4 regions of the Streptomyces sp. KL116D genome follow, and region 1 is predicted to be linked to each of the others. Evidence: riboswitches for the same ligand, from Rfam matches in the RefSeq annotation. Region 1 holds a riboswitch; each other region holds the start of a gene.
What was found. Region 1 has a riboswitch for cobalamin ahead of RBJ77_RS15940 (ABC transporter substrate-binding protein). Riboswitches for the same ligand answer to the same signal wherever they lie in the genome.

Region 1 (7,355 bases):
GGCTCGGCGGCGTTCGTCGACGTGGTGGCCAAGTCCCTCGGGCTGCCGCGGTTGCAGGTCATCGAGACCGGCGGTGACGTCTACGCGTCCGAGCGCCAGCAGTGGGACAGCGGCAACAACGCCGTGGCCCTGGAGCCGGGCGTCGTCTTCACCTACGACCGCAACACCCAGACCAACACGCTGCTGCGCAAGGCCGGGGTCGAGGTCATCACCATCGTCGGCGCCGAGCTGGGCCGCGGGCGCGGCGGCGGTCACTGCATGACCTGCCCCATCGTCCGCGACCCGGTCGACTTCTGACCGGCGCCGGGCGGTGCGGGGTGCGCCGGCTGTGGTGGGTGGTGGCCTTCGTGGTGGCCGCGCTCTCGACGCTGACCGTCGTCACGACGGCCACGGTCCGCGCCACCGTGCTCTCCCCCGCCTTCCACGAGTCGGTCCTCGACGAGCAGGACGCGTACGACCGGCTCTACAACGAGGTCCTGGTCGACCCCGAGGCCGCCCCGGTCACCCGTGACCTCCTCGCCCGACTGTCCGTGCCCGAGGCCAAGGTCACCTCGAACATCAAGCTGGTGCTGCCGCCGGACACCGTCCGCGCGCTCACCCGGCAGCAGATCCAGGCGGTCGTCGGCTACCTCAACGGCGACCGCGCCTCGCTCGTCCTGGCCGTCGACGTACGCCCGGTCCTCGCCAACCTCAACGACCTGGCCCACACCTACTTCGGTGATCTCGTGGCCGGGCTCCAGGACCGCGCCGAGCCCGACTTCGACCGGTTCACCGCCGATCTGTCGACGGCGCTGCAAGAGGTGTCAAAGGGGCGGGTCCCGGACGGTCTGCCGTCGCTGCCGCTGACCCCGGAGCAGGCCGAGTGGGCTGCCGACGCGGTGCTGCGCGTCCTGCCCGCCGAGGAGCGTGCGGCGCTGCGGCCCGAGATCGAGACGGCGCTGGCCGACGGGGACATCGCCACGGTGCTCGCGGCCGTGGCACCCGCCGTCGTCTCGGACCGCACCCGGGACGCGGCGCGGCAGCTCCAGGACGTCGTGGGCGGCGGCACCTGGGATCTCACCGAGACCCTGGCGGCGTCCGGCAACGAGCTCGCCGCGCTGCACCGCCTGCGGCCCTACACGGCCGTCGGGGTCGGCCTGGTGGAGTCGCTGGCGGCCGTCCTGCTCCTGGTCTCGCTCACGGCCCTGTGGTTCCTCGGCCCCTCGCGGCCCGACCGGCGGCTGACGCGGCTGGGACAGCCGCTCCTCGTGGGCGGGGTGCTCGCCGCCGTCGCCGTGGCCGTGATCCGGGTCGTCACCGGCGGGCGCGTCGTCGACCCGCCCGCCCAGTGGCCGACGAGCCTGGCCCGGCTCGTCGACGACGTGCAGCACGGCGCCGTCGGCCACATCACCGGCACCGCGCTGCTCGCGGCGGCCGTCCCGGTGGTCGCGGGAGTCGTGCTGACCGGGGTCGGCCGGTATCTGTGGGTACGGCGGCCGCGGGCCCTGCCTTCGCGGCGGATCGTCGGGGTCGGCGCGGGGGCCGCCGCCGTCGCCGTGGCGGGCATGGTCGCCGTGCCGCTCGTGACCAGCCCCGCGGCGCCACGCGTGTGCCAGGGCAGCGCGGCGCTCTGCGACCGCCCGTACGACGAGGTGGCGTACCTGACGTCGCACAACGCGATGTCGACGACGGTCGACCGGTTCATCGGGCCGCTCCAGGACCCCGGGATCACCGCGCAGCTGGACGACGGGGTGCGGGCCCTGCAGATCGACACCTACCGGTGGGAGCGGCCCGACGAGATCACCGCGCGGCTCGCCGACTCCGACTTCACGTCCGCGCAGCGGGAGTTCATCGCCGACGCGGTCAACCGGTTCAATCCGCCGCGCGACGGGCTGTGGCTGTGCCACTCGGTGTGCAGGGCAGGGGCGATCGCGCTGGTGCCGACGCTGCGGGAGATCGGCGACTGGATGCGGGAGCATCCGACGGAGGTCGTCACGCTGATCATCCAGGACGCGATCAGCGGACAGGACACGGAACAGGCCTTCACCGAGGCCGGGTTGACCGATCTGATCCACACGCCCGACCCGGACCCCGCGAAGCCGTGGCCGACGCTCGGCGAGATGACGGACAGCGGCCGGCGCCTCGTCGTCTTCGCCGAACAGGCCGACGGGCCCGCGGACTGGTACCGCAACTTCTACCGCTACGGCATGGAGACCCCGTTCGCCTTCCGCTCCCCCGACGCGATGACCTGCGCCCCGTACCGCGGCGGCGACGACCGCCGGCTCTTCCTGCTCAACCACTTCATCACCATCGACGGCGGCAGCCGCCTCGACGCGGGCACGGTCAACGCGCGCCGCTTCCTGCTCGACCGGGCGCACCGCTGCGAGCGGGAACGCGGCCGCCCGGTCACCTTCGTCGCCGTCGACTACACCACGATCGGCGACGCGCAGGGCGCCGTGGCGGCGCTCAACGCGGAACGCTGACGCCGGCCGCCCCGTTCGCCCCGGCCGGCCGGGCCGTGCACCTCCTGTGATAGCTTCCGAACGCCAGTCGTACCTTTGTGCGTACTTGTACGTACACGGGTCAGGGAATCCGGTGGAAGTCCGGAACTGACGCGCAGCGGTGAGGGTGACGGGCGGGGCAACTGCCACTGGGCCGGGAGACCGGCCTGGGAAGGCGCTCCGTCCGGACGATCCCGAGTCCGAAGACCTGCTGGCGGCCTCCGGAACCGATCAGCGGCCGGGGGCGGACCGTAGGCCGGCTCCGCGTATGAGCCCTGGACGCAGAGGAACTCCCGTGCCGTTCGCACGTCAAGTCCGCCGTGCCGCACCGCTGTTGGCGGGTGCGCTGCTGCTCACCGGATGCGGCGGCTCCACAACCGCCACCACCGACGACGGAGCGCGGGCGGCCGTCACCCTGGACAACTGCGGCACGAAGGTCCGGGTCGAGCGCACCCCGCGCCGCGCCGTCGCCCTCGACCAGGGCTCCGCCGAGATCATGCTCTCGCTCGGTCTCGCCGACCGGATGGTGGGCACCGCGACCTGGACCGATCCGGTCCTGAAGAACCTGGCGAAGGCGAACGCGAAGGTGCCCCGGCTGGCCGACCGCTATCCGTCCTTCGAGAAGGTCCTGGACACCGAACCGGACTTCGCCGCCGCCTCGTTCACGTACACGCTCGGCAAGGGCGGGGTGGCGCCCCGGGAGGAGTTCGAGAAGCTCGGCGTCCCCACCTACCTCTCCCCCACCGACTGCGTGGGCAAGGACAACAGCGGCGACGGCGACGGGAAGCGCACGACCGCGCTCAGCCTCGACACGGTCTACGGCGAGATCCGCGACCTGGCGCGCGTCTTCGACGTCGAGGAGCGCGGCGAGAAGCTCATCGGCCGGCTCAAGGCCCGGGTCAGCGAGGCGACGTCGGGCATCGACGCCGAGGACGTGACCCTGCTGCACTGGTTCGCGAACTCCGACTCGCCCTACATGGCGGGCTGTTGCGGCGCGCCGGGCATCGTCACGAAGGAGCTCGGCGCGCGGAACGTCTTCGACGACACGCGCGAGGAGTGGCCGCAGGTCAACTGGGAGACCGTCGCGGACCGCGACCCGGACGTGCTCGTCATCGGCGATCTGACGCGCCGCTCGCAGTCGGCGGAGTCCGCCGCGCAGAAGATCGAGTTCCTGGAGTCCGACCCGGTCACCAAGAACATGACGGCCGTCCGCAAGAAGCGGTACGTGCTGCTCAGCGGGCAGGCGATGAACCCGACCATCCGTACCGTCGACGGCATCGAGCAAGTGGCCGCCGCCCTGCGCGAGTTCGGCCTCGTCGGCGCCGGGAAGCAGGCCGGGTGACCGCGCTGCGCCCCGGCCTCTCCTGGGCGGCCGGCCTGCTCGCGCTGTGCGCGTCGGTCGCCGTCGCGATCACCGTGGGCCCGGCGCAGATCCGGGTCGGTGACGTCTGGTCGACGGTGGCCGCCCACGCCGGCTGGGGCGTCTCGGACCTGTCGCCGATCCGGGACGGCATCGTCTGGAACCTGCGGCTGCCGCGCACGCTGCTGGCCGCGGTGTGCGGGGCGGGCCTCGCGGTGTGCGGCACGGTGCTCCAGGCGCTGCTGCGCAATCCGCTCGCGGACCCGTTCGTGCTGGGCGTGTCGTCGGGGGCGTCGACCGGGGCCGTGCTCGTCGTGGTGCTGGGGCTCGGCGGCGGGGCGCTCTCGGTGTCCGGCGGCGCGTTCCTCGGCGCGCTCGTCTCGTTCGCGATGGTGCTGCTGCTCAGCCACACGCTGGGCGGCACCACGGACCGGGTGGTGCTCTGCGGGGTCGCCGCGATGCAGCTGTTCTCCTCGCTGACCTCGTTCGTCGTGCTGACCGCGGCGGATGCGGAGACCACGCGCGGCGTGCTGTTCTGGCTGCTCGGCTCGCTCGGCGGGGTCGGCTGGACCGAGGTGTGGCTGTGCCTGTCCGTGCTGGTCGTCGCGCTCGCCGTGTGCCTCGGGTACGGCAGGACCCTGGACGCGTTCGCGTTCGGTCCCGAGGCGGCGGCCGCGCTCGGCGTGCACGTCGCCAGGACCCGGCTCGTCCTGCTGTGCGTGACCGCGCTGCTGACCGCGGCGCTGGTCAGCGCGGCGGGCGCGATCGGCTTCGTGGGCCTGGTCCTGCCGCACGCGGCGCGCGCCCTCGTCGGCCCCGGACACACCCGGCTGCTGCCGGTCACCGCGGTGGCCGGGGCGGTGTTCCTGGTGTGGGTGGACACGTTGGCGCGTACGGTCCTCGAACCGCAGGAGGTGCCGGTGGGAGTGGTGACGTCACTGATCGGGGTGCCCGCGTTCGTGCTGGTCCTCTACCGCGGCAGGAGCGTCCGATGAGCCTGGAGGGCAAGGCGCTGTCCTGGACGCCGGGCGGTCCGCTCGTCCTGGACGGCGTGGACCTCACCCCGCGGCCCGGCTCCGTGACGGGGCTGCTCGGCCCGAACGGCTCGGGCAAGTCCACCCTGCTGCGGCTCCTCGCCGGGGTGCTCGCGCCGTCGAGCGGTGTGGTCACCCTGGACGGCGACCCGCTGTCGTCGGTGCCGCGCAGGACGGCGGCCCGGCGGATCGCCATGGTGCAGCAACAGGCGGATACCCAGGTCGAGTTGACCGTCGCCGACGTCGTGCGCCTGGGACGCGTACCGCACCGTCGCGCGTGGGCGCCCGCGTCGGCGGCCGACGAGGCAGCGGTCCGCGCCGCCCTGGACCGCAGCGGCCTGGCCGACCGGGGCCACCGGCTGTGGCACACCCTGTCGGGCGGGGAGCGCCAGCGCGTGCAGATCGCCCGCGCCCTGGCGCAGGAGCCGCGCGAGCTGCTGCTCGACGAGCCGACGAACCACCTGGACATCCAGCACCAGCTGGAGCTCCTCGACCTGATCCGCGGCCTCGACCTCACCAGCGTCGTGGCCCTGCACGACCTGAACCTGGCCGCCGCCTACTGCGACGGCGTCGTCGTCCTCGACGGCGGCCGGGTCGTCGCCGCGGGCGAACCGGCCGACGTCCTCACGGAGGGCCTCATCGCGCAGGTGTACGGGGTACGGGCCCGGGTCGTCCGTCCGGGCCCCGGCGAGCCCCCGCACATCCGCTTCCTCGGCGTCGTCGCCGGCCCCGGGGACCCCGCGGCCGGCTCCTAGACGGGGCAGGGCCGGTACTCCAGGCCCAGTTCGTGGTCGACGGCGGCGCTGGTGCGGGTCGACGCGTCGATGACCTGCTGCCACGATCCGTACTTGGCGTACAGCTGGTCGGCGGTCGGGCCGAGCGGGTTGCCGTACTTGGCGGTGTTGCGGGCCTCCAGGACGGCGACCTCCTCCGGGCTCATCCCGGCGCGGGTGATCTCCTTGGCGTCGTTGCGCATGTCGACCATGCGGCGGGCGACGTCCTCGTCGGAGGCGCCGGCGTCCCGCATCTCGGCCTGCGTGCGCCGCATGTCCTCCAGGAGCCCGTGGTAGTCCTGCCGGATGTCCCGGGCGACGACCTTCTCGGGCCAGTTCATCTCGCGGATCCGGCAGACCACGGCGTCCTTGCTCGTGCAGGGCTCGGCGGTGGGGCCGGTCGACTCGAGCGGCGCGACGACGACGGAGCCGCACGGCTCGTCCGCGAGCGCCGGGGCGGCCGCCCCGGCGAGCAGGCCTGCGGCCGCGACCAGCGGAAGGAGAACGCGGCGCGACAGCCGCCGGGGCAGGGGAAGCGGAATGGAGCGGGAGGGGAGGGAGTGCATGGGCGCATCCTGGGGGCGCCGGCCGCGCCGCCCGGGGAGGCGCGGCGCTCATGTCACTCGAACCGGTCGGGGTCCCCCGCGCCGCGCCGTACGATCTCGGCCTCTCCGCCGGAGAAGTCGACGACGGTGGTGGGCACGGTGCCGCAGTCCCCGGAGTCGAGGACGGCGTCGACGGCGTGGTCGAGGCGCTCCTTGATCTCCCAGCCCTGGGTGAGCGGTTCGTCCTCGCCGGGCAGCAGCAGGGTGCTGGACAGCAGCGGCTCGCCGAGTTCGGCGAGGAGCGCCTGGGTGACGACGTGGTCCGGGATGCGCACGCCGACGGTCTTCTTCTTCGGGTGCTGGAGCTGCCGCGGCACCTCCCGGGTCGCGGGCAGGATGAACGTGTAGCTGCCGGGCGTGGCCGCCTTGATGGCGCGGAACACGTCGTTGTCGATGTGCACGAACTTGCCGAGCTGCGCGAAGTCCTGGCACACCAGCGTGAAGTGGTGCCGGTCGTCGAGGTGCCGGATCGCGCGGATCCGGTCGACGCCGTCGCGGTTGCCGAGCCGGCAGCCCAGCGCGTAGCACGAGTCGGTGGGATAGGCGACGAGCGCGCTGTCGCGGATGCCGTCGGCGACCGCGGTGATGATGCGCTGCTGCGGGTTCGCGGGGTGTACGTCGAAGTACCTGGCCATTGGGCGAGCGTACGGGATCACGGCCGCGGGGCCCTGTCGCGCGGTCCCGGAAAACGCGGCGTATGCGTGCGACGCTCGCGAGCGGGCAGAGGCTTGTACACGCGCGACAATCCCGACACCGGCCCACCCTGCTCACGCGCGAAGCCGGGTTCACGGCCCATACTGGAGCGGCATCGCTCCCTCACAGAACGACTCCATGGCCAAGAAGAACACCTCATCGCCCACCGTCCCCGACACCGTCTGGCTGGCCCGCGGCCGCCACCTCGGGTCCGAGCCCGAGCAGGACGTCCGGCGCAACCTGATCGCTCTCAAGGCGGCGGGCGTGCTGGACGACTTCGGCGATCTCGATCCCGTGGAGGCGGCCCGCTCGACCGTGCTGCACCCGCGCGACGAGGACGCCGACCCCGGCCCCGGCGCCCGCCGGGTCTTCGAGGCCCGGTGGCGGGTCGCCGACGACGTGACCGTGCG
Region 2 (7,355 bases), on a different contig from region 1:
CCCGGCCCGGCGGTGTCAGAGACGCGGGAGTGTCGAGCTCGGCGCGGACGGTGCGGGCGGCGGCGACGAGGTTCTCCAGGGACGCGCGCGTCTCGGGCCAGCCGCGGGTCTTCAGACCGCAGTCCGGGTTGACCCAGAGCCGCTCGGCGGGGATGGCCTCAAGTCCCGTACGCAGCAGGGCGGATGCCTCGTCGCGGCTGGGGACGCGGGGAGTGGATGTCGTAGACGCCGGGCCCGGCCTCGCGCGGGTAGCCGTGCTCGGCCAGTTCGCGGGCGACCTGCATGTGTGAGCGCGCCGCCTCCAGGCTGATCACGTCCGCGTCGAGATCGTCGATCGCCTGCACGATGTCGCCGAACTCGGCGTAGCACATGCGCGTGTGGATCTGCGTCTCCGGCCGCACGCCGGCAGTGGTGACCCGGAACGCCTCGGTGGCCCAGGCCAGGTAGTCGGCGTGGTCGGCGGCGCGCAGCGGGAGGGTCTCGCGCAGCGCGGGCTCGTCGACCTGGATGACCGAAGTGCCGTTCGCCTCCAGGTCGTTGACCTCGTCGCGCAGGGCGAGGGCGACCTGGCGCGCGGTGTCGCCGAGGGGCTGGTCGTCACGGACGAACGACCAGGCGAGCATGGTGACCGGCCCGGTGAGCATGCCCTGACGGGGCGGCCCGTCAGGGACTGCGCGTACGCGGTCCAGCGCACCGTCATCGGCTCGGGCCGGGAGATGTCGCCGGCCAGGACCGGCGGGCGGACGTAGCGGGTGCCGTAGGACTGCACCCAGCCGGCCTGCAGGGCGAGATAGCCGGTGAGCCGCTCGGCGAAGTACTGCACCATGTCGTTGCGTTCGGGCTCGCCGTGCACGAGGACGTCGATGCCGGTCTTCTCCTGGAAGGAGATGACGTCGCGGATCTCGGTCCTGATGCGTTCCTCGTAGCCCGCGGTGTCGATGCGGCCGGACCTCAGGTCGGCGCGCGCGGTGCGCAGTTCGGTGGTCTGCGGGAAGGAACCGATCGTGGTGGTCGGCAGCAGCGGCAGATCGAGGTGGGCGCGCTGGGCGGCGGCCCGCTCCGCGGGTGGGCCTGGGCGCGCCGGGTGTCGGCCTCGGTGACGGCCAGCGGCGCGGGCCCGGACGGCCGGGTCGCGGGTGATCGGGGAGGCGGCGCGGGAGGACAGGGCGGCCCGGTTGACGGCGAGTTCGGCGGTGATCGCGTCGGTGCCCTGGGCGAGGCCCTTGGCGAGCGTGGCGATCTCGGCGGTCTTCTGCCGGGCGAAGGCCAGCCAGCGCAGGATCTGCGGATCGATGTCGCGCTCCAGCGACGCGTCCAGGGGGACGTGCAGGAGCGAGGAAGAGGCGGCCACGTCGACCCGGTCGGCGAGGCCCAGCAGGTGCCGAGCGTGGCGAGGACTGCTCCAGGTCGTTGACCCAGATGTTGCGGCCGCTGACGACCCCGGCGACCAGGCGCTTAGCCGGGCAGTCCGCCGACGGCGGCGAGAGCGTCGAGGTTGGCGGCGGCCGCTTCGGTGAAGTCGAGGGCGAGTCCGTCGACCGGGGACGCCTGGCGAGGACGGGCAGGGCGTCGCCGAGGCGGTCGAAGTAGCTGGCGACCAGGAGCTTGGGCCGGTCGGTGAGGGCACCGAGATCAGCGGTAGAGCGCGCGCGGCGGCGTTGAGTTCCGCGGGGGTGCGGTCCTGGACCAGGGCGGGCTCGTCGAGTTGCACCCACTCGGCGCCCGCCGCGCGCAGGTCGGCGAGGACCTCGGCGTAGACGGGCAGCAGCCGGTCCAGGAGGGTCAGCGGGTCGAAGTCGGCGGCCACACCGGGGGCGGGCTTGGCGAGGAGGAGGTACGTGACCGCCGACCAGGACCGGCCGGGCGACCAGTCCGAGGGCCAGGGCCTCCTTGAGTTCCGCGACCTGCTTCGTGGAGTCGGCCGTGAAGACGGTGCCGGGCCCCAACTCGGGCACCAGGTAGTGGTAGCTGGTGTCGAACCACTTGGTCATCTCCAGCGGCGCGACGTCCGCGTGCCGCGGGCCATCGCGAAGAGGCCGTCCAGGGCGTCGGCGTCCACGGCGGCCCGGTGGCGTTCGGGGATCGCACCGACCATCACGGTCGTGTCGAGGACGTGGTCGTAGAGGGAGAAGTCGCCGGTGGGGACTTCGGTGATCCCGGCGGCGGCCAGTTCCTGCCAGTTGGTGCGGCGCAGGCCGGCGGCGGTGGCCCGGAGGGCGTCGGAGGTGACGCGGCCCTTCCAGTAGCCCTCGACGGCCTTCTTGAGCTCGCGGTTCTGGCCCGGCGCGGGTAGCCGTACACGGTGGCCCGTGCCGCCGCGGCTGCGTCCTGGTGGTCACGGAGATCTCCTTCGAGAGACGTATCCCTGGGGTCCCGAGGACCTGTACGCACGAAGGAGTGACACGGACGGCGGTGCGCTCTCGCGCCGGATGGCGCGGTCGTCCGCCTGATGTGTACGCCGACCCGCCCACGAGGTCACCGGGATGTCCGTGCGCGCGTCGTACGCCCACGGGCAGGTGGCAGGTCTTCGGACTCGTGAGCACGTCCATCCGACCGGACGGACTCCTAGTGGCCGTCGCTTCCCAGATCCCTTGCCGGGACCCAGTGCGTATGACGGCGGTCGTTCTCACTCACCGCTGCGGCAGTCCCGGAATTCCACCGGGTTCCCTCTCTGCGACGCCCTGTCCGGCTGACAGGGCGAACCAGCTGCGGGAGCCACCTTATGGGTTCGCGGTCGAGGATCGCTGGGTCGTCCGGAATCGGGAGGGTGAAGTGAGACACGTCGACGGGTGGCGGCGCAGGAGGCCGGGGTGCGCGGAAGGCTGATCGGGCCTGCACAATGCAGGGATGGATCATGCAGTCATGAAGGTCGTCGCGGCGGCCGTGGTCGAGGACGGGAAGCTGCTCGTCGTGAGCAAGCAGGCAGCGCCGGACGTCTTCTACATTCCGGGTGGCAAGCCCGAGGCCGGAGAACAGCCCGAAGAGACCCTGGAACGGGAGTTGCGGGAAGAACTGGGTGTAGAGCTGCGGACACGCTCGAACATCTCGCGGTGGTGGAGGAGACGGCAGCGCTGGAAGGCGTGCCCATGCAGCTGACCGTGTTCTCCCGCGACGCTGATCGGTGACCCGGTCCCCGCGGCCGAGCTGGCGGCCCTTCGCTGGACCGACGGCCGGGACGCGGGCCTGCGGTTGGCGCCGGCCGTCGAGCACCACCTGCTGCCGTTGCTGCGCCGCCAGGAGTGCTCGGGACGTCCAGCGGCGGGTGACACGGGCCGAGGGGGTGCCGGCGGGTGACACGGGCCGAGGGCGTGCTGCGTGGAAGCGAACAACGCCAACAGTCGTCGCGACCTCCGCCAGACTGGAGCGGCGCACGAGGTCGTCGACCGAGAGGCGCAGCGGCGGCACGAGGCGCGACAGAGAGTTTCGATCATGGCTGACTTCATCCGCACGGGGAGACTGTTCCGGATCGTCCGGTCTCGATCCGTCCCACCGGCAGCTCTTCCTGCAGAGCGAAGCGACGACGGCGGACCGACCACCACGCGCATCGAGATATACATCGCTACGTGGAGCTGATGCTCCTTCAGCCCGTCTACGGCAACGGTCTCCACATCCGGCGCGCCGCCTCCGGGGAGTTCGCCGTGCTGCAGGAGCGGCACCGGCTGGATCCGGCCGACGCCGAGTACACGTGGATGCTGGAGCCTGACGGGGACAGCGCTTCGTCATCGGGGGCATCCCGAGCTGGCGCGAGGCGGAGTACGAGCTGATGGGCGACCGGGAATTCCTGTTCGACTGGTCCAAGCCGTGGCCGCCGGACTTCCCGGTGGAGACGGGCCACGTCCTCTGACCCGCCCGCCACGGGGCCTGGGTTCCTGCCTGCGGGGCCTTCTCGGTCTGCTCGGTCGGTGGCCGGCATCCACCGGTCGGGCTCACTCGTACCGGTAGTTGAGCGACTCCGCCTCCGCCCGCTCGACGTCGGCGATCGTCAGCCCCGGCCGGCGCAGCAGCGACTTGGGGCGTTCTGCAGGGTGTCCAGACGCTCGTTGCCGGTCGCGTCCGGTATCGCCACCGTCCGTGCGTCGAGGACGGAGGCGAACCCGGCGGGGCCGCCGCGCGGGGAGACGTCGCAGGTGCCCTCGGCGTCCGTGTCGGCGATCAGGGCCAGCGACGAGGCAGGCGATCAACTGCCGGGTATGGTCGGTGAGTTCGGTCATCTGCTTCCGTACGGCCGCGTCGCTGGGCGCCGCGTAGGTCTGGCGCAGCGTCTCGTGGTCGGGCACCGCGTCGAGGAGGAGCGAGTCGAAGGCGCTGCGGGCCAGGGAGGTCGTCATGCCTCTGGCCCTAGAGTGGGGCCGATGGCTCCTGGCGGGTGGGTGGCCTCCCGACGTGGAGACCGGAGGGTGGGGGCTGAACACCATCGCCGGCGCACAACCCGCCAACTCGCCGCCTTTAGGTTCGGCCCGGTTCGGCCTGGCCCGGCGCCCGTGCCTCGGCTACCCGGCGATGTAGCCGACCTCGGATGGCGCGACGACGCGCCCCACAGCACGTGCCCGGTGTCCGGGCGGCCGCGCAGGTGCAGATCGAAGAAGGCCCGCACGGTCGCCCGCACGCCGGCCACCGCCCGGTCGGCGGGGATCGCGCCGATCTGCAGCGTGTCGCGGACCGGCTCGGGGACCTGCGGGGCGAGCGCCACGATGTCGGTGAAACAGTTGTGGTCGGCGTCCGCGAGGCGAAGGCAGCGGCGCCAGTCGCTCAGGTGCGCCCAGAACGGGGGCCAGGACCCGTCCTGCTGGTTCAGTCCGTCGTGGACGACCGTGTCCATGAGCAGGAACGGCCGGTCGAGGCCGTGCTCGACCACCGGCCCGTACAGCAGCGCCGTCCAGATCGATGCCGGCGCGCACCCGCTCGTCCAGGAACATCACCGACGCGGACGCCGCGCCGCCCCGGGAGTGGCCGAACGCGCCGACGCGCGTGAGGTCCAGCGCCCGGTGCAGTCCGCGGGAGGAGGGGGCGTCGCTCTGCGTCGGGGTTGCCGCCCCGCTCCAGTACGGTCAGTTGGTCGAGGACGAACCGCAGGTCAGCGGCCCGCACCGCGACGGCGGCCGTGCGGGCCTTGTCGCTCGCGTCGTCGGGACGGTTGACGACCACACGGCCGTCCGGGAACTCGACCTCACCCGAGTCGTAGGGATGGTCGACGGCGACCACGACGTAGCCCCAGGAGGCCAGTTCCTCGATGACCAGCGTGTTGAACGTGCGGTCCGCGTTGTATCCCGGCGAATGGATCAGCACCGACGGCGCCCGGGGCGAGCCGGGGCGCCGACCGCGCTGTGGGTCGTCGGGAGCGCGTAGCCGTCCACGGCGCCCCCGAAGCGGGCCTTCAGGGCCCGCTCGGCGCCGGACGGCAGCCAGGGCATCATGGTGCGGCCCCGCACGTCTGCGGCCGGGTACGTCACGGTCGCCATCACCTCCCGCGGCTGTCCCGACCAGGGGTCGGTCCGCGAGGGGTCGGCGAGGTGCAGCTCTGCGGCGCCACCGGCGAGCGGCCGGTCGGCCCGGCCAGCCGGAGGGGCGTGAGACCGGCTGCCACGGCCGGCGTGGACGCCGACAGCGGGACGGCGGCCGCCGCGGCCACTGCGAGACCACCGGCGATGAGGGAACGGCGATTCGGGCGTACGGGAGGCACTGCGCTCCTTCCGTGGCCGGACCCCAGGGGCGCACAGCGAACAGGTGAAGGGAACGCCATCGTCCGGCCTGCTGATCGTCAAGTCCCTTGCAGACTAGATCATTTGGCCGCGCAAGTCGGATCATTTATGGGCGACCTGGAGATCCCGGCCACTCACAGGAGCAGTCCGCCCGCCCGCCTCTACGCACTGCGCACCACGCGCGCTACGCAGACGAGGGGTTCCCTGGGGTGAGCGCAGGACGAGCAGGGTGATCTCGCTGGGTGCGAAGACGCGGAACGGCGGTCCCAGAAGCCGGTGCCGCGGCTGGTGTAGAGGAGGGTGCGCGTGCCGTGGCGGCTGAGGCCCGCGAGGGCGGGCTGACTCGAGGCCGACCAGGTGGTGGAAGGGCCAGATCTGGCCGCCGTGGGTGTGGCCCGAGAGCTGGAGGTCGACACCGCCGGCCGCCGCCCGGTCGACGAACTTGGGCTGAGTGGGCCAGGAGCAGCACGGGCAGGTCGGGGTCGGCGCCGTCCAGGGCTCCGGCGAGGTGGGCGCGGTGGCCGGCCAGCCCGGAGGACTCGGCGGTGACGTCGTCCACGCACGGCGACCACGAGGGTGCCGCCGCCGCGTTCGAGCGGCAGGTGGCGGCTGCGCAGCGGTTCCAGCCCAGCTCGCCCATCAGGTCGACCCAGCCCTGGGCCTCGCTGTAGTACTCGTGGTTCCCGGTGACGTAGACCCGGGCGTGGGCGGCCTGCACCGTACCCAGCGGTCGCTCTGGGCGCGGCGGCGTTCGGCCGTGCCGTCGGCGATGTCGCCGGTGTGGCAGACGAGGTCGGCCTCCAGGCTGTTGACCGTCTCGCAGACCCGCTCGACCAGCGGGCGCGGTCGAGCGGCCCGTAGTGGGTGTCGGTGATCAGGACGACCCGGGTGCCGTCCAATCCGGCGCCCAGACGGGAGTTGCACGTCGAGGCGGCGCACCCGCGGTACCCGGCGGGCCTCGAAGGTTCCCCAGGCCAGCAGGACGACGGCTACGCCGAGGACCGCCCAGGTGACGATCCGCGCCCGCTCTGCCGTCGCCGACGACCGGCCACGCTCAGGGCCAGGCGCAGCGGATGCCGAGCAACACGGACCAGGTGAACACGATCCAGCTCGAACCCAGCAGGGTGTCACCGACGATCGCCGCCCGGTCCTGCTGCCGTCGGCCGTGCCCTGCGCACCATCGCGAGCGGCATCGTGATCAGTCCGGCGACGAACAGCGCGGTGCCGCCCAGCGTGACGGGAGGGGCCAGTGCTGGCCCGCGTACAGCAGACCCAGCAGGGCACGGCCCACAGCAGGACGGGCGCGATGAGATGAAGCGCATCAGGCGGCGCGAGGGTGCTCTGTTCGCTCGCCTGTCCTGCACTGTCGGCGGGCCGGGTCTCGCTGGTGTCGGTCACGCTTTCCTCCATGAGTAACCGCTGCCGTCGCGCGCACTTTATCCGGTCGGCCCAGAAGCCGTTCGGCGGCCCCGGGCGTCCAGCGGCCCGCACCGCCTGCGCGGTCGGTGGTTCTGCCAGGAGCAGGGGAGGGTCAGGCGGCGAGGACCAGCCTCCCACCGTCGCCAGCGCGCCCGCCGCGAAGGACAGGGCCGCCATCCGCTTCGCATTGCGCACGTAGCCCACGCGCGTGCGCGCGCTCCTGCGGACCGCCGCCTT
Region 3 (7,355 bases), on a different contig from region 1:
TCGACCCCGTCGTCCGGCCGTGCTGGGTACGGGCCCGGGACCGGCGCCCCGCAGCGCCGTCACCCAGACCCGGGACGCTCAGCATCTTCGTACGGAAGGGGTCGCCGGCCGACACGGCCTGCTGCTGCCGGCCGCCGGCACCGGCCGCGGGGGCCTCGGCGGGCGACTCGGCAGGACTCTCCGGGGACTCCCCGCCGCTCTCACCGGCCGGCTCGGACGCTTCCGACGGCTGGGACGGCTCGGACGCCTGGGGCGGCACCCCGCCGCCACCGTCCGGACCGGAGCCGCCGTCGTCGGGCCCGCCGTCAGGACCGTCGGGGGGCTCCGGGTCGTCGTCGGGCCCGAACTCGTCCAGCGTCTCGTCGAGCTTGTCCTCGTCGAGGCCCGGCGCGTCGAACGGATTGCGTCGCCTGCGGTGCGGCAGCGCGAGCAGCGCGGCCTGCCGCACGTCCTCCGCGAGGACCTCGGCGCGCCCGGCCCACGCGGCGAGCGCCGTCGCGGTCCTGGCCATCACGATGTCGGCCCGCATCCCGTCCACCTCGAACGCGGCGCACGTGGCGGCGATCTGCGTCAGCGCCCCGTCCCCGAGCGTCACCCGGGGCAGCAGCTCCCGCGCGGCCACGATCCGCTCCCGCACCTCGGCCTCCGCCTCGGCCCAGCGGGCGACGAACGTCTCCGGATCGTCGTCGTAGGCGAGCCGCCGCCTGACGACCTCGACCCGCTGCTCCGGCTCCCGGGACGCGGCGACCTCCACGGTCAGCCCGAACCGGTCCAGCAACTGCGGGCGCAGCTCGCCCTCCTCGGGGTTCATCGTCCCCACGAGGAGGAAGCGCGCGGCGTGCCGGACGGAGACGCCCTCGCGCTCGACGTAGGAGGCGCCCATGGCGGCCGCGTCGAGCAGCAGGTCCACCAAGTGGTCGTGCAGCAGGTTCACTTCGTCGACGTACAGGATCCCGCGGTGCGCGTCGGCCAGCAGCCCCGGCTCGAACGCCTTCACGCCCTCCGCGAGCGCCCGCTCGATGTCGAGCGCCCCGACGAGCCGGTCCTCGGACGCGCCGACCGGCAGCTCGACCATCCGCGCGGCCCGCGCGGTCCCGGGCGTGTCCGGGTGCGGCCCGTCCGGGCACTGCGGATCCGGCGCCCCCGGGTCGCAGGAGAACCGGCAGCCGGCGACGACGTCGACGTCCGGCATCAGCGCCGAGAGCGCGCGTACGGCCGTGGACTTGGCGGTGCCCTTCTCGCCGCGCACCAGCACACCGCCCACGGCGGGCGACACGGCGTTCAGGATCAGGGCGAGCCGCAGATCGTCCTGACCGACGACGGCGGTGAACGGGTACGGCGTGGTCATCGACCCTCCAGATGGTCTTCGGCGCGTCCCGTGCGGGGCGCGGGGCTGTGCCGGTCGGCGGCCGTGCCGCGGGACGCGGGCATCGACGCGCTCACGTCGGGGCCCCCGGCGGCACGAACGGCAGCCCGGCGGGCGCCCCGCCCTCGATCAGCCGCCACAGCGCGTCGGTGTCGGCGTACCGCTCCACCAGATCGCCGAGCCGGTCCAGCTGCTCCTCGCGCAGCGCCTCGAACGACGTGTCGGGCGCGGGCACGAACCGTCTCCCCGCGTCCCGGGCGACCTCGCGCAGGAACGCCCGCCGGAACCCGTCCGATTCGAGAGACCCGTGCCAGTGCGTGCCCCACACGGCGCCGACCCGGCACCCGTCGAGGAAGGGGTCCCCGCCCAGCACCTCGGCGACCCCGTGGTGGATCTCGTAGCCCTCGACGTGCTCGCCGAGCGCCGAACCCACCGGCCGCTCCAGCGTCTTCCCGGCGGCGAACCGCACCCGTACGGGCAGCAGCCCGAGCCCGTCCACGACCCCGGCCCGCGACTCCACCTCGTCCTCGATGCGCTCGCCGAGCAGCTGGAAGCCGCCGCAGATCCCGAGCACCGGCCGCCCCTCGGCGGCCCGCCGCACCAGCGCGTCGGCAAGCCCGCGCTCCCGCAGCCACTCCAGCGCCCTGACGGTCCCGCGGGTCCCCGGCACCACGGCCAGGTCCGCGTCGACGAGCTCCTCGGCCCGGTCCACGAACCGCACCACGACACCCGGCTCGGCGGCCAGCGCGTCGACATCGGTGAAGTTCGACATCAGCGGCACCGCGCACACGGCGACCCGCAGCACGTCCTCGCCGACCGGCGGCGCCACCACGGACTCCCGCACCGTGCCCCGCAGGGACACCCGCAGGCCGTCCTCCTCGTCGATGCCCAGCCCGTGCTGGAACGGCAGCACTCCGTAAGTCGGCCGCCCGGTCAGGGACTCGAGCATGTCGAGGCCCGGCTCCAGCAGGGTCACGTCGCCCCGGAACTTGTTCACGAGGTACCCGGCGATCAGCTCCTGGTCCTCCGGCGCGAGCAGCGCCGTCGTCCCGAAGAACGATGCGAAGACGCCGCCCCGGTCGATGTCGCCGACGACGAGCACCGGCAGCCGCGCGGCCCGCGCGATGCCCATGTTCACGATGTCGGTGCGGCGCAGATTGATCTCGGCGGGAGAGCCCGCCCCTTCACAGATCACGGCATCATGACTGCCCCGCAACTCCTCCAGGCACCCCACGACGGTGTCCAGCAGCGCCGCCTGCCGCCCGCCGTGATAGCCCCGCGCGCTCAACTCGCCCACGGGCTTCCCCATGAGCACGACCTGACTGCTCCGGTCGCTGCCCGGCTTGAGCAGCACCGGGTTCATCAGCGCGCTCGGCTCGGCCCGGGCGGCCTGCGCCTGCATGGCCTGGGCGCGGCCGATCTCCGCGCCCTCCCGCGTCACGAACGAATTGAGGGACATGTTCTGCCCCTTGAACGGCGCGACCTTCACGCCCTGGCGCACCAGCCACCGGCAGATCCCGGCGGTCACGACGCTCTTCCCCGCGTCGGAGGTGGTGCCCGCGACGAGCAGCCCGCCGCCCTTGCGCCCGGTCATCGAAGCCTCCACAGCAACCGCCCGCCCACACAGACTCCCCACGCCGCAAGACCGATCCGCCGCGACAACCGCGCGGCCCGTTCCACATCACGCACCTCGACCGCGCGCCCCGGCGCGTTCAGGACGGGCCGGTGCTCGACCCTGCCCCCGTACGACAACGTCCCGCCGAGCCGCACCCCGAGCGCCCCCGCGAACGAGGCCTCGACGACCCCGGCGTTCGGGCTCGGATGCCGGTGCGCGTCGGCCCGCCAGGCCCGTACGGCGGCGCGCGGACGCCCCCCGGCCAGCACGGCGAGCGCCCCGGTCAGCCGGGCTCCCGGCCATCCGGCGACGTCGTCGAGCCGGGCCGAGGCCCAGCCGAACCTGCGGTACCGCGCGGACTTGTGCCCGACCATCGCGTCGAGCGTGTTCACGGCGCGGAAGGCGAGCAGCCCCGGCACTCCGCCCACGGCCCCCCACACCAGCGCGCCCACGACGGCGTCGGAGGTGTTCTCGGCGACGGACTCGACGACGCCCCGGGCGATCCCGTCGGCGTCGAGACCGGCCGGGTCCCGGCCGCACAGGCGCGGCAGCAACTCCCTGGCCAGTGCCACGTCGCCGGCCTCCAGCGCGGACCCGACCGCCCGGGCCTCCCGGCCCAGCGAGGTCCCGCCGACCACGGCCCAGGTCGCGGCGGCCGTCAGCGCGACGGAGGCGGCGGGGGAGCGGCGTACGGCGTGCGCGGCGGCCAGACCGACGGCGGTGGCCCCGCCCGCACACACGGCGGTGTGCAGGGCGCCCCAGCCCCGGTGGTCCCGCCACAGCAGCCGCTCGACGGCGCCCGCGGCCCGGCCGAAACCGGCGACGGGGTGCCCGCGGCGCGGATCGCCGAGCAGCAGATCGGCAAGGAGTCCTGCGGCGGCCCCGCACGCATACACGCGCTCGGCCCGCCCGGCGCCGCGAAGGGCGAACATGGCGGTGGTTGTCCTCACTCAGGGTGTCCACGCCCTGGTTCGACGAGACCGACAGCGTGAGTTCCTGGCTCGCCCCCTCACGAAGGGGACTGACAGTGGCGGGACCGCGCCGGATTCGCACCGGCTTCCTCAACTGCTGCCGTATATGGCGGGGGAAGTCCACCACGCTCCGAGAAGGTGCGTCAACTTGCTGTTGACCTGGGGTGGGTGAGTGTGGGGAGGTCCACAACGGGATGCGTGGCCGCGCCACAGGGCCGGGTTTCCTCTAGGTGTCGAAAACCGGGCGTCCCTAGGCTGGAACCGGCAGACGGAGAGCGGTCCGCGGTCCGCCCGCTCGGTGCGGCCGTCGTCGTCCGACACGTGCATGACCACGACGCCGTACGAGGCCCCGTCCACCGGTGCGCCGGGCTCGCCGCCGGTGCCCGTGGGTTCGGGTGCGGCCGGGCCGCCGGGGCCGCCGGAGTCCGTCACTCCCGTGCCAGGCGCATCACCAGCACCATCGGTGCGGTCGAGTCCGTGAGCGGCGGCCGCGAAGTACCGCCATTCCCACCCGTCGCCTGTGGCCGGCATGCGTGCCCGTTCCGGCGGCGACTCGAACGCGAAAGCGGGGTGCGGGACGCCGTACGTCCCGCACCCCGCTCGGGTGCTGTCCCGGCCGGTTCGCGTTCGACAAGTGAAGGCGGACCGGCTCCGATCACGCGACGATCAAATAGATCCCGTACGCCACAGCCGCCGCACACAGCGCGAAGCAGAGGTACGCACCGGACGTGACGGCCGCGGCCGACCCGCCCCGCTCCGCCGCGGCCTCCTTCTTGGAGAGGCCGACGATGCCGAGGGTGAACAGGCCCACCAGGGCCACGGTGACCACGAGGCTGACTCCGAACACGGAGCCGAGAGCTGCCCAGTCGATCTTCATAGCTGGTCCTGCTTCCTTACAGCGTGGCGCCGGCGGGGCGCGCGGGGTCGGCCGGGGCCGGGGCGGGGATGGTCGCCTTGACCTCCGCCGCGACCGCGGACTCCTCGGTGGTGAGGGTGCCGGCCGGCGGCGGGGTGACGGCGGCGATGGCCGTGGTCACGACGCCCGCGGGCTCCTCGGCGGCGGCCGGGGTGCCGACCTCGTCGTCGGTGACGTTCCGGTGGTCGATGGAGTTGCGGCGCGAGAGCTTCCAGATGACCGCGGAACCGGCGACCAGGAGCGCGGCCGTCAGGCCGATGCCCCACGGGCCCTGCTTGGTGAGGAACTCGGCGCCCGCACCGACCAGACCGGCGGCCGGCAGGGTCAGGCCCCACGCGACGAACATCCGGTTGGCGGTGGACCAGCGGACCACGCCGCCCTTGCGGCCGAGACCCGAACCCATCACGGCGCCGGAGCACGACTGCGTGGTGGAGAGCGAGAAGCCCAGGTGCGACGAGGCGAGGATGACGGTCGCGGCGCTGGTCTGCGCGGCGAACCCCTGCTGCGGCTGCAGGTCGGTCAGGCCCTTGCCCATGGTGCGGATGATGCGCCAGCCGCCCAGGTACGTGCCGAGCGCGATGGCGATGCCGGCCGAGACGATGACCCACAGCGGCGGGTCGGCGTCGGGCGCGATGACCCCGCCGGTGATCAGGGCGAGCGTGATGATGCCCATCGTCTTCTGCGCGTCGTTCGTGCCGTGCGCGAGCGAGACGAGGCCGGCCGAGGCGATCTGCCCGGCGCGGTAGCCCTTGGCGGTGGCCTTCTGGTCGGTCTTCTTGCTGATGCGGTAGGTCAGGCGCGTGGCGAGCATCGCGGCGAGGCCGGCGACGATCGGTGCGGCGACCGCGGGGAGCAGCACCTTGGTGACGACGGTGCCGCCGTTCACCGAGGACCAGCCCATCGACATGACGGCGGCGCCGATGAGGCCGCCGAACAGGGCGTGCGAGGAGCTGGACGGCAGGCCGACCAGCCAGGTCAGCAGGTTCCAGAGGATGGCGCCGACGAGCGCCGCGAATATGACCTCTGTCTTGAGGCCGTCCTCGTTGATGATGCCGCCGGAGATGGTCTTCGCGACCTCCACGGAGAGGAACGCGCCGACGAGGTTGAGCACGGCGGACATGGCCACCGCCGTCTTCGGCTTGAGAGCGCCTGTCGAGATGGTCGTCGCCATCGCGTTGGCGGTGTCGTGGAAACCGTTGGTGAAATCAAAAACCAGCGCGGTGACGATCACGATCGCAAGGAGCAGCGTGATGTGTTCCATTTACCCAGGCTTCGGTTGGACGTCAGTGGCACGGTGAACGTAGGCAAGCTGGGTGAACGGAAGATGAACTGGGTCGGGCGGCACGGTGACCCGATCCGGAGGCCCCCCGCTCCGCTTGACACGTGGCGGTGGCACGCATTCCGGATCGCCCCCGGCCCGACCCTCCGAAAGCCCCGGAATCTCGGGCTCCGGGACTCTCGGCAAGGCCCTTCGGACCTATCCCCGGGCGAACCTCTTGAGCTGGGTCATCGACCCGTTGAAGAGATTCTGATCACCCGGCAGGCGACCGCTGTTGCCGTACTGCCAGAACGTCCAGTACGACCACCCCTTGGGCAGTGACCCCGCGCTCTCGTCGTAGCGGGCGAGCCACAGGGCGTGGTTGGTGGCGAAGGCGCCGCTGTTGCCGGTGCACCGCTTCCACCAGTGGTAGTTGGTGTAGATCACCGGGCGCCGCCCGGTCCTGCGCTTCACCTCGTTGCTGAAGGACGAGATCCACCGGACCATCTTCGACCTGCTCAGGCCGTAGCACTTCTTCGCGCTGTACGGGTTGTACTCGATGTCGAGCGCGGGCGGCAGCGTCCAGCCGTCCCGTCGCCAGCCACCGCCGTTGCGCACGAAGTACGAGGCCTGCGTCGCGCCGGACGACTTGTTCGGCAGGGCGAAGTGGTAGGCGCCGCGGATGATCCCGGCGTTGCGGGCGCCGTTGTACTGCTGCGTGAAGTAGGGATTGCGGTAGGTCGTGGACTCGGTCGCCTTCACGTAGACGAACCGGGCCCCCTTGTTCCTCGCCTTCTGCCAGTTGACCTTCTTCTGGTGCGACGAGACGTCGTGCCCCCTCGGCTTCCCCGCCGCCTGGGCCGGCAGCTCCGCGAGCGCGGTTCCCCCCAGGGTCAGAGCGGCGACGGAGGTCGCGACGGCGATGCGGGCGCGACGGCGGGACGGTTTGTGATCACGAGCCATATTTCCCCCCGGATGGCGACGTGCATGACAAATCTCCCAGAGATTACCGGATGATCCCGTCTTGCCCGTCGAAGCCAAGCCAATCGTCCTCAGAAGGGGATCTATGCCCATATGAGGGCTTCCGGATCCCCGGGATCCGCACCGGCCCGCCGCGCTCGCGGGCTGGCAGGATGCCCGCCATGACGGAACTCGAGCAGGCGTGGGAAGAACTGGTCGCGACGGCCCGCAGGACTGTGACCGACGGACTGGTCGTCGGCACCTCCGGC
Region 4 (7,355 bases), on a different contig from region 1:
TTGCCGGGACCCCGAGGCGCTGGCCCGGTTCTGGTGCGAGGTCCTTGACTTCGTCGTACTCGGCCGCGAGGAGGACGGCAGCCTCGAGATCGGGCCGCGCGAAGGGTTCGGCGGCCCGCAGCGCCGACCATCATCCTCAGCCCCGAGGAGCCGACGGACGAGACCAAGCCCCGGCTGCACATCGACGTCAACGCCACCGATCGCGACCAGGACGCCGAACTCGAACGCCTCCTGAAGCTCGGGGCCCGCCCCGCCGACGTCGGGCAGACCGGCGACGAGTCTGGCGCACGTCCTCGCCGACCCCGAGGGCAATGCGTTCTGCCTGCTCAAGACTCGCGTTCGCCCTCTCTGACGGGGCTGCCGGGCAGCGAAGGAGGGCCGTTGCCAGTGGCTTGGAGCGGCGCGCAATTGCCCACCCGGGAGGAATTCGGCTGAAGAGGCAATCGGCTCGGCCCTCCGATTCTCGGCCCCGCTTCGACACCCGTCGGCACCCGCTCGGCACCCGTCGGCACTTCTCCGGCACTCCGCGCCGAAGGGGCCGTCCGATTTGTAGATCTGATGAATAAGCCCAGGTCAGTTCGGATATGATCGATGTCGTCGCGCGATCGGCCGGACAGCGGAAGATGCCCCGGCCGTTTCATGCATCCCGAGAGGAAACGAACGGTGTACTGCCCTTCTGCAGGCTCCCCGACAGTCGCGTCATCGACAGCCGGGCGACCGACGACGGGACGTCGATCCGCCGACGGCGGCAGTGCCCCACGTGCCAGCGGCGCTTCACCACTTTGGAGACCTACTCCCTGCTCGTGGTGAAGCGCAGTGGAGTGACCGAGCCTTTCAGTCGCACCAAGATTGTCAGCAGCGTCCGCAAGGCGTGCCAAGGCCGTCCCATCACCGAGGACATGCTCGACCGTCTCGGTCAGCAGGTCGAGGAGAACGTGCGGGCCACCGGGAGCGCGCAACTGTCCACTCACGAGGTGGGATTGGCCGTTCTCGAGCCGCTGAGCGAACTTGATCCGGTGGCTTACATGCGGTTCGCCTCCGTATACCGCGCCTTTGAATCCCTCACCGATTTCGAGAACGCCATCGCGGAGCTGCGCACCAAGTGCGGCTGATCCCCGCCCCGTTGAGTGGTGTCCGCGTCGCGGCATTCCAGCGGTCGCATTCCATGGAACGCGACGAACGCGCATCGCACGCCATTCCCTGACTGCCCGCGGCTGCTCCCTGACTGCCGTCTTCCCGGCGGTCGGTCAGTCCGTGCATTGCGGGCAGGTTCAGGCAGTTGAGCTCGTGATCGTGTCGGTGCTCCTTGCGGTCCGCCTCGTCGCGTCACCGCGCTCACAGGCAGCAGTCACTCGCATTTGCCGCCGTTCGAGGCACGGTAGAGCAGGCAGCAGCTGCGCCGCCGGAACGTCAGATCCGGGCCGGTGACGCTGCCCGTACCCACGAGGCGTCCCGTGCCCAGCGGTCGCGGGTCAGACGGAGCACCGCCGAGCGCGCGTCGGGCGGACTCGCAGCGAGCACGGCGGCGGACCCTACGAGCGCGGAGGCGACGTTCCCGTCCAGGAGCCGCCGCGCGACCTTCACCTCGAACGTGCCCTCCAACTCCGCCAAGGGATGGGCCACTTGCTCGTACACCCCGACCGCCACGTCAGCGGTTCGCCTGCCGGGCGGCCTTCGGGAGGCCCCTGCAACCGGACGGCCGAGGTGTCGTCGACCCATTCCAGGTTCCTCAGGTCGGGCACGATCCCGTGCAGGACGGTGCACGCCAGGAGTGGTGACCACAGCCGGGCCGCGGCCCCAGGTGCACCATCGACACTCCGACGCGTGCCTCGCTCGTCCCGAACCTGCGGTTCACCTCGCGTGCGCGCTCGGCGAATCCGTCCGCGAACGACGCGTGGCCCTTCGCGGACCGGCCGCGCCGGCCGTGCTGGGCAGGTCGAAGAATCCGCCCAGTCCGGCCACGTCGCGCAGCGCGTCACCCACAGAGGCGGAGGCCGCCCTCGCCCGCTCCTCCATACCGGAACCGCTCACCGTGTCGTCCGGCGCCGGGAGGCGTGACGACGTACAGGTCGAGGATCTCGGGCATCGGCGCGACGCCGGGCCCGCCCTCCCGCACCCACGTGACGATGTCCTCCGTCGCCTCCGGGTCGTTGACGAGCCCAGAGCCACACCGGACGCGCTCCGCCGGCGCGTCCCTCGGCCGACGGTTGCACCACGATGACGTTCGCCTGCTCGCACACGTCCAGACATTCCGAGACGCGCACGGGAACCGCGGACCGCAACCGTGCCGTCTGCGCCGCGTGGTCACCGGCCACCTTCACCGTGCCGCAGCAACGGTCGGCACACCACCACCCGGCTCGGAGCCGCTTCCCGCGCGCCCTCGGCCGGCGTCGCGACTCCGGTCGGTGTTCCTGTCATGCCCCACTCCTCTCACCGGGAGATCCGCCCCGGTACCCGTCGAGGAGGCGACAGCGTGAGTCTCCTGGCTCTCGGGTCACCGCCGGTCCCGGCCTTCCCACCCGTACGGGCAGTGGCCTTTCGGGATCGGCTCACCGATCACAGTGGCGGTACCGCGCCGGAATCGCACCGGCTTCCTCTGTCCGCCATCGCCTTTAAATCGTCGGCCATCCTCTCACGCTCCCGAGTCCAGAACTGCCCGCGCTGCGCGGCGCTGACGCACAGGGCTGAGCCGTCCGCCGTCGCTCCGGACCTCTAGGCTCGTGGGGCGTCGCGTCGTCGGGCACCGGCCCATGCCGGTCGGATCCGTCGTCGGGCGTCCATGACGTCCGCCGCCGCTACGGCGGTTGCGTCGGGGATCCAGCAGTCGAGGAAAGGGAACGTTCATGCGTGCTCGGAGCATCTGCGTGCGGCCGCCGCGGCGGATTGGCCCTGGTGGCGGCCCGCGACCTCGTCCAGAAGAAGCACGCGCTCCTCAGGAACTTCCCGTGCTCGGGCACGCCCGGTACCTGCTGGAGGCGATCGGCCCTGAGCTGCGGCAGTACGTCGTGACCTCCAACGACGAGGAACGCGCCTGTTCAGCCAGCGACCAGCGCAGCTGGATCTACGCGTCGGCGAAGAGTGAGAACAACTACTTCGGGTTCGGCACCGACAACGACGTCGAGCACGTGCAGGGCCACGCCTACATCAAGCAGCGCACGTTCGCCGGGCACTGCCCGATCTGCACGACCGCGCAGGCGCCGCTGCCCTCGGCCAAGGTACTGGCGGGCCGCGCGGGCGGGCCAAGGCGTTCCGGCCGGCCAGCGTCGTGAACATATCGGCGATGAGCTTCGGTTCGCTGTCGGGACCCGCCATCACGGCGCTCAACAAGGGCGCGGCGCTGGCCGGCACGATGCACAACACCGGCGAGGGCGGCCTCTCCGAGTACCACCGCAGCGGCGGTGACCTCGTCCTGCAGATCGGCACGTCGTACTTCGGCTGCCGCAACGACGACGGCACCTTCAACCTCGACAAGCTCAAGGCCGTGGTCGCGGGCGCCCCGCGAGATGGCACTGGAGATCAAGCTGTCCCAGGGCGCCAAGCCGGGGCTCGGCGGGATGCTGCCGGGTGCGAAGGTGACCCCGAGATCGCCCGCATCCGCGGCATCCCGGTGGGCAAGGACTGCGCCTCTCCCGGCACAGCGCCTTCCACGACGTCGACTCGATGCTCGACTTCGTGGAACTGCTCGCCACCGAGACCGGACTGCCGGCCGATCAAGAGCGCCGTGGGCGACATGGGCTTCTGGGAGGAGCTGGCCACGCTGATGGCGCGGGGTGACCGCGGCGTCGACTTCGTGACCATCGACGGCGGCGAGGGCGGCACCGGGCGGCTCCGCTGATCTTCGCCGACTCCGTGTCGGTGCCGTTCCGGGATGGGCTTCTCCCGCGTCTACCCCGCGTTCGCCGAGCGGGGCCTGACGGACGACGTCACCTTCATCGGGTCCGGCAAGCTCGGTCTGCCGGAGAACGCCGCGGTGGCCTTCGCCCTGGGCGTCGACATGATGATCAACGTGGCCCGCGAGGCCATGCTGTCCATCGGCTGCATCCAGGCCCAGAAGTGCCACACGGACAAGTGCCCGACCGGTATCGCCACCCAGGCCCGTGGCTGGTGCGCGGCGTCGACGCGCCGTCGAAGCCCAGCGGGCCGCTTTCGTCTACCTGCGCACTCTGCGCCGGGAGTTGCTGAAGATCTCGGGCGCTGCTCGGCGTCGCCCATCCGTCGCTCATCACCCCCGCCGACATCGACATCATGAACGGCGACTACGACGCCCGCAGCCTGGCGAGCGTCTACGGCTACAAGGACGGCTGGGGCGAACTCGGCACGGACCTCGCCCAGGAGATCACCGCGCTGCTCACCACCGCCGGCCGCCGACCGGAAGCCGACCGCCGGCTGAGCTCGCGGACCGCGTCACGGACGCCGGAGCCTGACGGCCAGGAAGTGCGGCTGCTGGTGGGTCTTGTCGTGCCGGCGGACGTCGACCTGCCGGGCCTCCGGCGTGGCGCGCGGTTCCCTCAGCTCTTCCAGCACGAATCCGGCCCCGAGCAGCTCTCCCAGGAACTGTTCCAGCGTCATGCGCCAGTAGCTGAGGGCGTATCCGTCGCCGAAGGGAAGCTCCACCCGCTCACCGGCGAAGTAGGAACCGCCGAAGTAGGTCCAGTCGCCGGTGGGGTGGGTGGTGGAGACCAGCAGCGTGCCACCCGGCCGCAGCACGCGTCGTACTTCCGCGAGCAGTTGGGCCCGTGCGTCGATGTGGTGGTAGACGAGGGCCATCACGGCGAGGTCGAACGACTGGTCCGCCAGGAACGACAGGGGCTCCTCCAGGTCGTGCTGGTGCAGGACGGCTCTGTCGCCGAGCCGTTCCCGTGCGGCCCGCAGCAGGGTCTCGCTGCCCTCGACGCCGACCACCTGCCGCGCTCCCTTCCGCAGCAGGTCGGCGGCGTAGTGCCCGGCCCCGCAGCCGAGATCCAGTACGCGCAGGCCGTTCACCTCACCGGCGAGTTCGAGCATGGCCGGGCGATCGGTGTACGCGTTGTAGGCGCTGTGCGTGGCCTGGAGTGCGAACTGCCGGCCCATCTCCCCGTGATACGCGGTATCGGCTGCCATGGACGGATTCTCGCAGGAGCCGTGCCGCGCCGGCCGGTCGCTCCGTGATCGCGCGGAGGGCAGTGGTCTCAGTGTCTCTGCGTCTCTATGTCTCTATGTCTCCGTGTGTCACCGTGCGGTCGTGACGACCAGGGAGACGTTCTGTCCGCCGAAGCCGAAGGAGTTGCTGAGCACGGCATCCTGGGGGATGTCCCGTCGCTCCGTCACGACATCGAGGTCGATGTCCTCGTCGACGCCGGACTTCTCGAGGTTGCGGGTCGGCGGGACGACTCCGTGTTCCACGCTGAGGACGGCGATGAGCGCCTCGATCGCGCCGGCGGCGCCGAAGAGGTGGCCGAGCGCCGCCTTGGGTGCGGTCGCGGTGGCCCGGCTGCCGAAGACTTCTCCGATCGCCCGGGCCTCGGCGGCGTCGCCCACCGGGGTTCCGGTGGCATGGGCGTTGATGTGGCCGATCCGCTCGGGTGCGAGACCTGCCTGGGCGAGTGCCTTGCGCATGGCGGAGACCTGGCCGGTGCCGTCGGGTGCGGGGGCGGTGATGTGGTGCGCGTCGGCGGCGATGCCCGCGCCGGCGAGCACCGCGTGGACGCGGGCGTGCCGGGCCCTGGCGTGCTCGGCGTTCTCGAGCACCAGGACGGCGGCGCCCTCGCTGAGGACGAAGCCGCTGCGGTCGGCGGCGAACGGCCGTGACGCCGACGCGGGTTCGAGGGTGTCGCGCGACAGTGCCTGTGCCTGCGTGAATCCGGCGACGGTGAGCGGGGTGATGGCGGCCTCGGTTCCGCCGACGACGACCACGTCCGCCTCACCGGCCCGGATGAGCCTGGCCCCCAGCGCGATCGCCTCGGCACCGGACGAGCACGCCGAGACGGGCGTGTAGGCGCCGGCCCGTGCCCCGTACTCGATGCTGATCAGTGCCGCAGCCGCGTTGGGCATGAGCATCGGGATGGTGCGGGGAGAGACGCGCCGGGTCCCGGACGCCTCCAGTACGTCGTCCTGCTCCAGCAGCGTCCGTACGCCACCGATGCCCGTGCCGATCACCGAGGCGAGCCGGTCCGGGTCCACGTCAGGGGCGCCGGCATCGGCCCATGCCTCGGCCGCCGCGACCATGGCCGCCTGCTGCGACCGGTCGAGCCGCCTGGCCCGCACCGGTGGCAGCGACTCGGCGGGGTCGACGGCCATCGTTCCCGCGACGGTGTCGGGAACGCCCGTGCCCTCCTGGTCGCGCAGGGCTCCCCCGCGGATGCCGGACCGGCCGGCCAGCAGAGCGTCCCAGGTGGAAGCCACGTCCCCACCGAGCGGTGTGATCGCGCCGAGTCCGGTCACGACGACGTCCGTCCTGTGCATGTGCTCCAGCCTTTCTTGTATGCGATACAAACGAGTGCATCTTTTTTGTATCACATACAATCCGCGGGTGGAGAAGAAGCGAACCGACGCCCGGGCGACCCCGACCCCGGCACTGGACCGAGGGCGCGCGACGCGGCGCCGGCTGATCGAGGTCACGGCCCAGCTGTGCACGGAGCGGCCCGGCGGCGAGGTGAGCGTCGCGGAGATCGCGAAGGCGGCGGGGGTCTTCCCCAACCAGGTCACCTACTACTTCGGCTCCAAGGACTCCCTGCTCGTGCACGGCGCCTTCCTGTGCCTGCTGCACGACACCCGGCGGATCGAGCGCATCGGCCGCCAGGCCCCGGACGCCGCCACGTTCCGGCGCAACATCGCCCGCGCCGTGCTGGCACTGCCCTCGCTCCCGTCCGTCGCGCGAGCCCTCGCCACCGGGATCGCCAAGCCCGAACTGGCCCCCGTGATCGACCAGCACCTCCAACTGCTCTTCCGGCAGTCCGAACGGTTCGTGAGCCAGCTCGTCGACACGCGCGGCTGGAGCACGCGTCGCCCGCTCAACGTGGAGGCGAGAACCTTCTGGAGCACCGCGCTCGGCGCCGTCCTGCTCGTCCGCGCCGGAGCCCACGGCAGCAACGCCGAACTCGACCTCGCCGGAGCGCTGACCGTCCACGACGCGTAGCGGCGCCCGCGGGCACCGCGCGGGGCCCGTTCGACCGGCACGATCCGCTCGTTAGGCTTCCTTCATGCATGACAGTGATGTGGGCGTCGGTGACGCCTGGCGGGCGGGTGTCCTGCTGCGGCAGGTGCACCAGCGCAAGCACCGCGAGATCGACGCCGCGCTCACCCCGTTCGGCCTGTCCATGTCGCAGTACGTGGTGCTGCTCGCGGTCGCCGAACTCCCCGAAGCCTCCGCCCACGCG

Region 2: linked by a shared signal. The riboswitch ahead of metE (5-methyltetrahydropteroyltriglutamate--homocysteine S-methyltransferase) and the one ahead of RBJ77_RS15940 (ABC transporter substrate-binding protein) in region 1 are both predicted to bind cobalamin.
Region 3: linked by a shared signal. The riboswitch ahead of RBJ77_RS24180 (cobalamin biosynthesis protein) and the one ahead of RBJ77_RS15940 (ABC transporter substrate-binding protein) in region 1 are both predicted to bind cobalamin.
Region 4: linked by a shared signal. The riboswitch ahead of RBJ77_RS32730 ((2Fe-2S) ferredoxin domain-containing protein) and the one ahead of RBJ77_RS15940 (ABC transporter substrate-binding protein) in region 1 are both predicted to bind cobalamin.

Annotation. Positions count from the first base shown of each region.
Region 1 covers NZ_JASERH010000040.1:11,597-18,951, forward strand. Annotated here, with positions in the region: gene RBJ77_RS15930 (arginine deiminase) at 1-297, shown strand, start outside; gene RBJ77_RS15935 (hypothetical protein) at 318-2,462, shown strand; cobalamin riboswitch at 2,510-2,711, shown strand; gene RBJ77_RS15940 (ABC transporter substrate-binding protein) at 2,749-3,822, shown strand; gene RBJ77_RS15945 (FecCD family ABC transporter permease) at 3,819-4,835, shown strand; gene RBJ77_RS15950 (ABC transporter ATP-binding protein) at 4,832-5,629, shown strand; gene RBJ77_RS15955 (hypothetical protein) at 5,626-6,213, opposite strand; gene RBJ77_RS15960 (L-threonylcarbamoyladenylate synthase) at 6,267-6,887, opposite strand; gene RBJ77_RS15965 (hypothetical protein) at 7,084-7,355, shown strand, end outside.
Region 2 covers NZ_JASERH010000084.1:148,995-156,349, forward strand. Annotated here, with positions in the region: partial or broken gene metE (5-methyltetrahydropteroyltriglutamate--homocysteine S-methyltransferase) at 35-2,391, opposite strand; cobalamin riboswitch at 2,501-2,722, opposite strand; gene RBJ77_RS32760 (NUDIX domain-containing protein) at 2,848-3,096, shown strand; gene RBJ77_RS32765 (hypothetical protein) at 3,573-3,764, shown strand; partial or broken gene RBJ77_RS32770 (pyridoxamine 5'-phosphate oxidase family protein) at 3,992-4,328, opposite strand; gene RBJ77_RS32775 (hypothetical protein) at 4,325-4,855, opposite strand; gene RBJ77_RS32780 (hypothetical protein) at 4,792-5,286, opposite strand; gene RBJ77_RS32785 (hypothetical protein) at 5,280-5,459, opposite strand; partial or broken gene RBJ77_RS32790 (metallophosphoesterase) at 5,904-7,097, opposite strand.
Region 3 covers NZ_JASERH010000060.1:4,548-11,902, reverse strand. Annotated here, with positions in the region: gene RBJ77_RS24190 (putative cobaltochelatase) at 1-1,348, opposite strand, end outside; gene RBJ77_RS24185 (cobyric acid synthase) at 1,440-2,960, opposite strand; gene RBJ77_RS24180 (cobalamin biosynthesis protein) at 2,957-3,913, opposite strand; cobalamin riboswitch at 3,951-4,098, opposite strand; gene RBJ77_RS24175 (hypothetical protein) at 4,608-4,829, opposite strand; gene RBJ77_RS24170 (anion permease) at 4,846-6,129, opposite strand; gene RBJ77_RS24165 (lysozyme) at 6,346-7,089, opposite strand; gene RBJ77_RS24160 (class II aldolase/adducin family protein) at 7,269-7,355, shown strand, end outside.
Region 4 covers NZ_JASERH010000084.1:141,366-148,720, reverse strand. Annotated here, with positions in the region: partial or broken gene RBJ77_RS32750 (VOC family protein) at 1-352, shown strand, start outside; gene nrdR (transcriptional regulator NrdR) at 624-1,112, shown strand; gene RBJ77_RS32740 ((2Fe-2S)-binding protein) at 1,349-1,444, opposite strand; gene RBJ77_RS32735 (hypothetical protein) at 1,411-1,623, opposite strand; partial or broken gene RBJ77_RS32730 ((2Fe-2S) ferredoxin domain-containing protein) at 1,976-2,418, opposite strand; cobalamin riboswitch at 2,476-2,598, opposite strand; gene RBJ77_RS32725 (hypothetical protein) at 2,946-3,269, shown strand; partial or broken gene RBJ77_RS32720 (glutamate synthase-related protein) at 3,281-3,574, shown strand; gene RBJ77_RS32715 (glutamate synthase-related protein) at 3,504-3,761, shown strand; gene RBJ77_RS32710 (glutamate synthase-related protein) at 3,869-4,249, shown strand; gene RBJ77_RS32705 (class I SAM-dependent methyltransferase) at 4,405-5,100, opposite strand; gene RBJ77_RS32700 (beta-ketoacyl synthase) at 5,209-6,441, opposite strand; gene RBJ77_RS32695 (TetR/AcrR family transcriptional regulator C-terminal domain-containing protein) at 6,509-7,114, shown strand; gene RBJ77_RS32690 (MarR family winged helix-turn-helix transcriptional regulator) at 7,179-7,355, shown strand, end outside.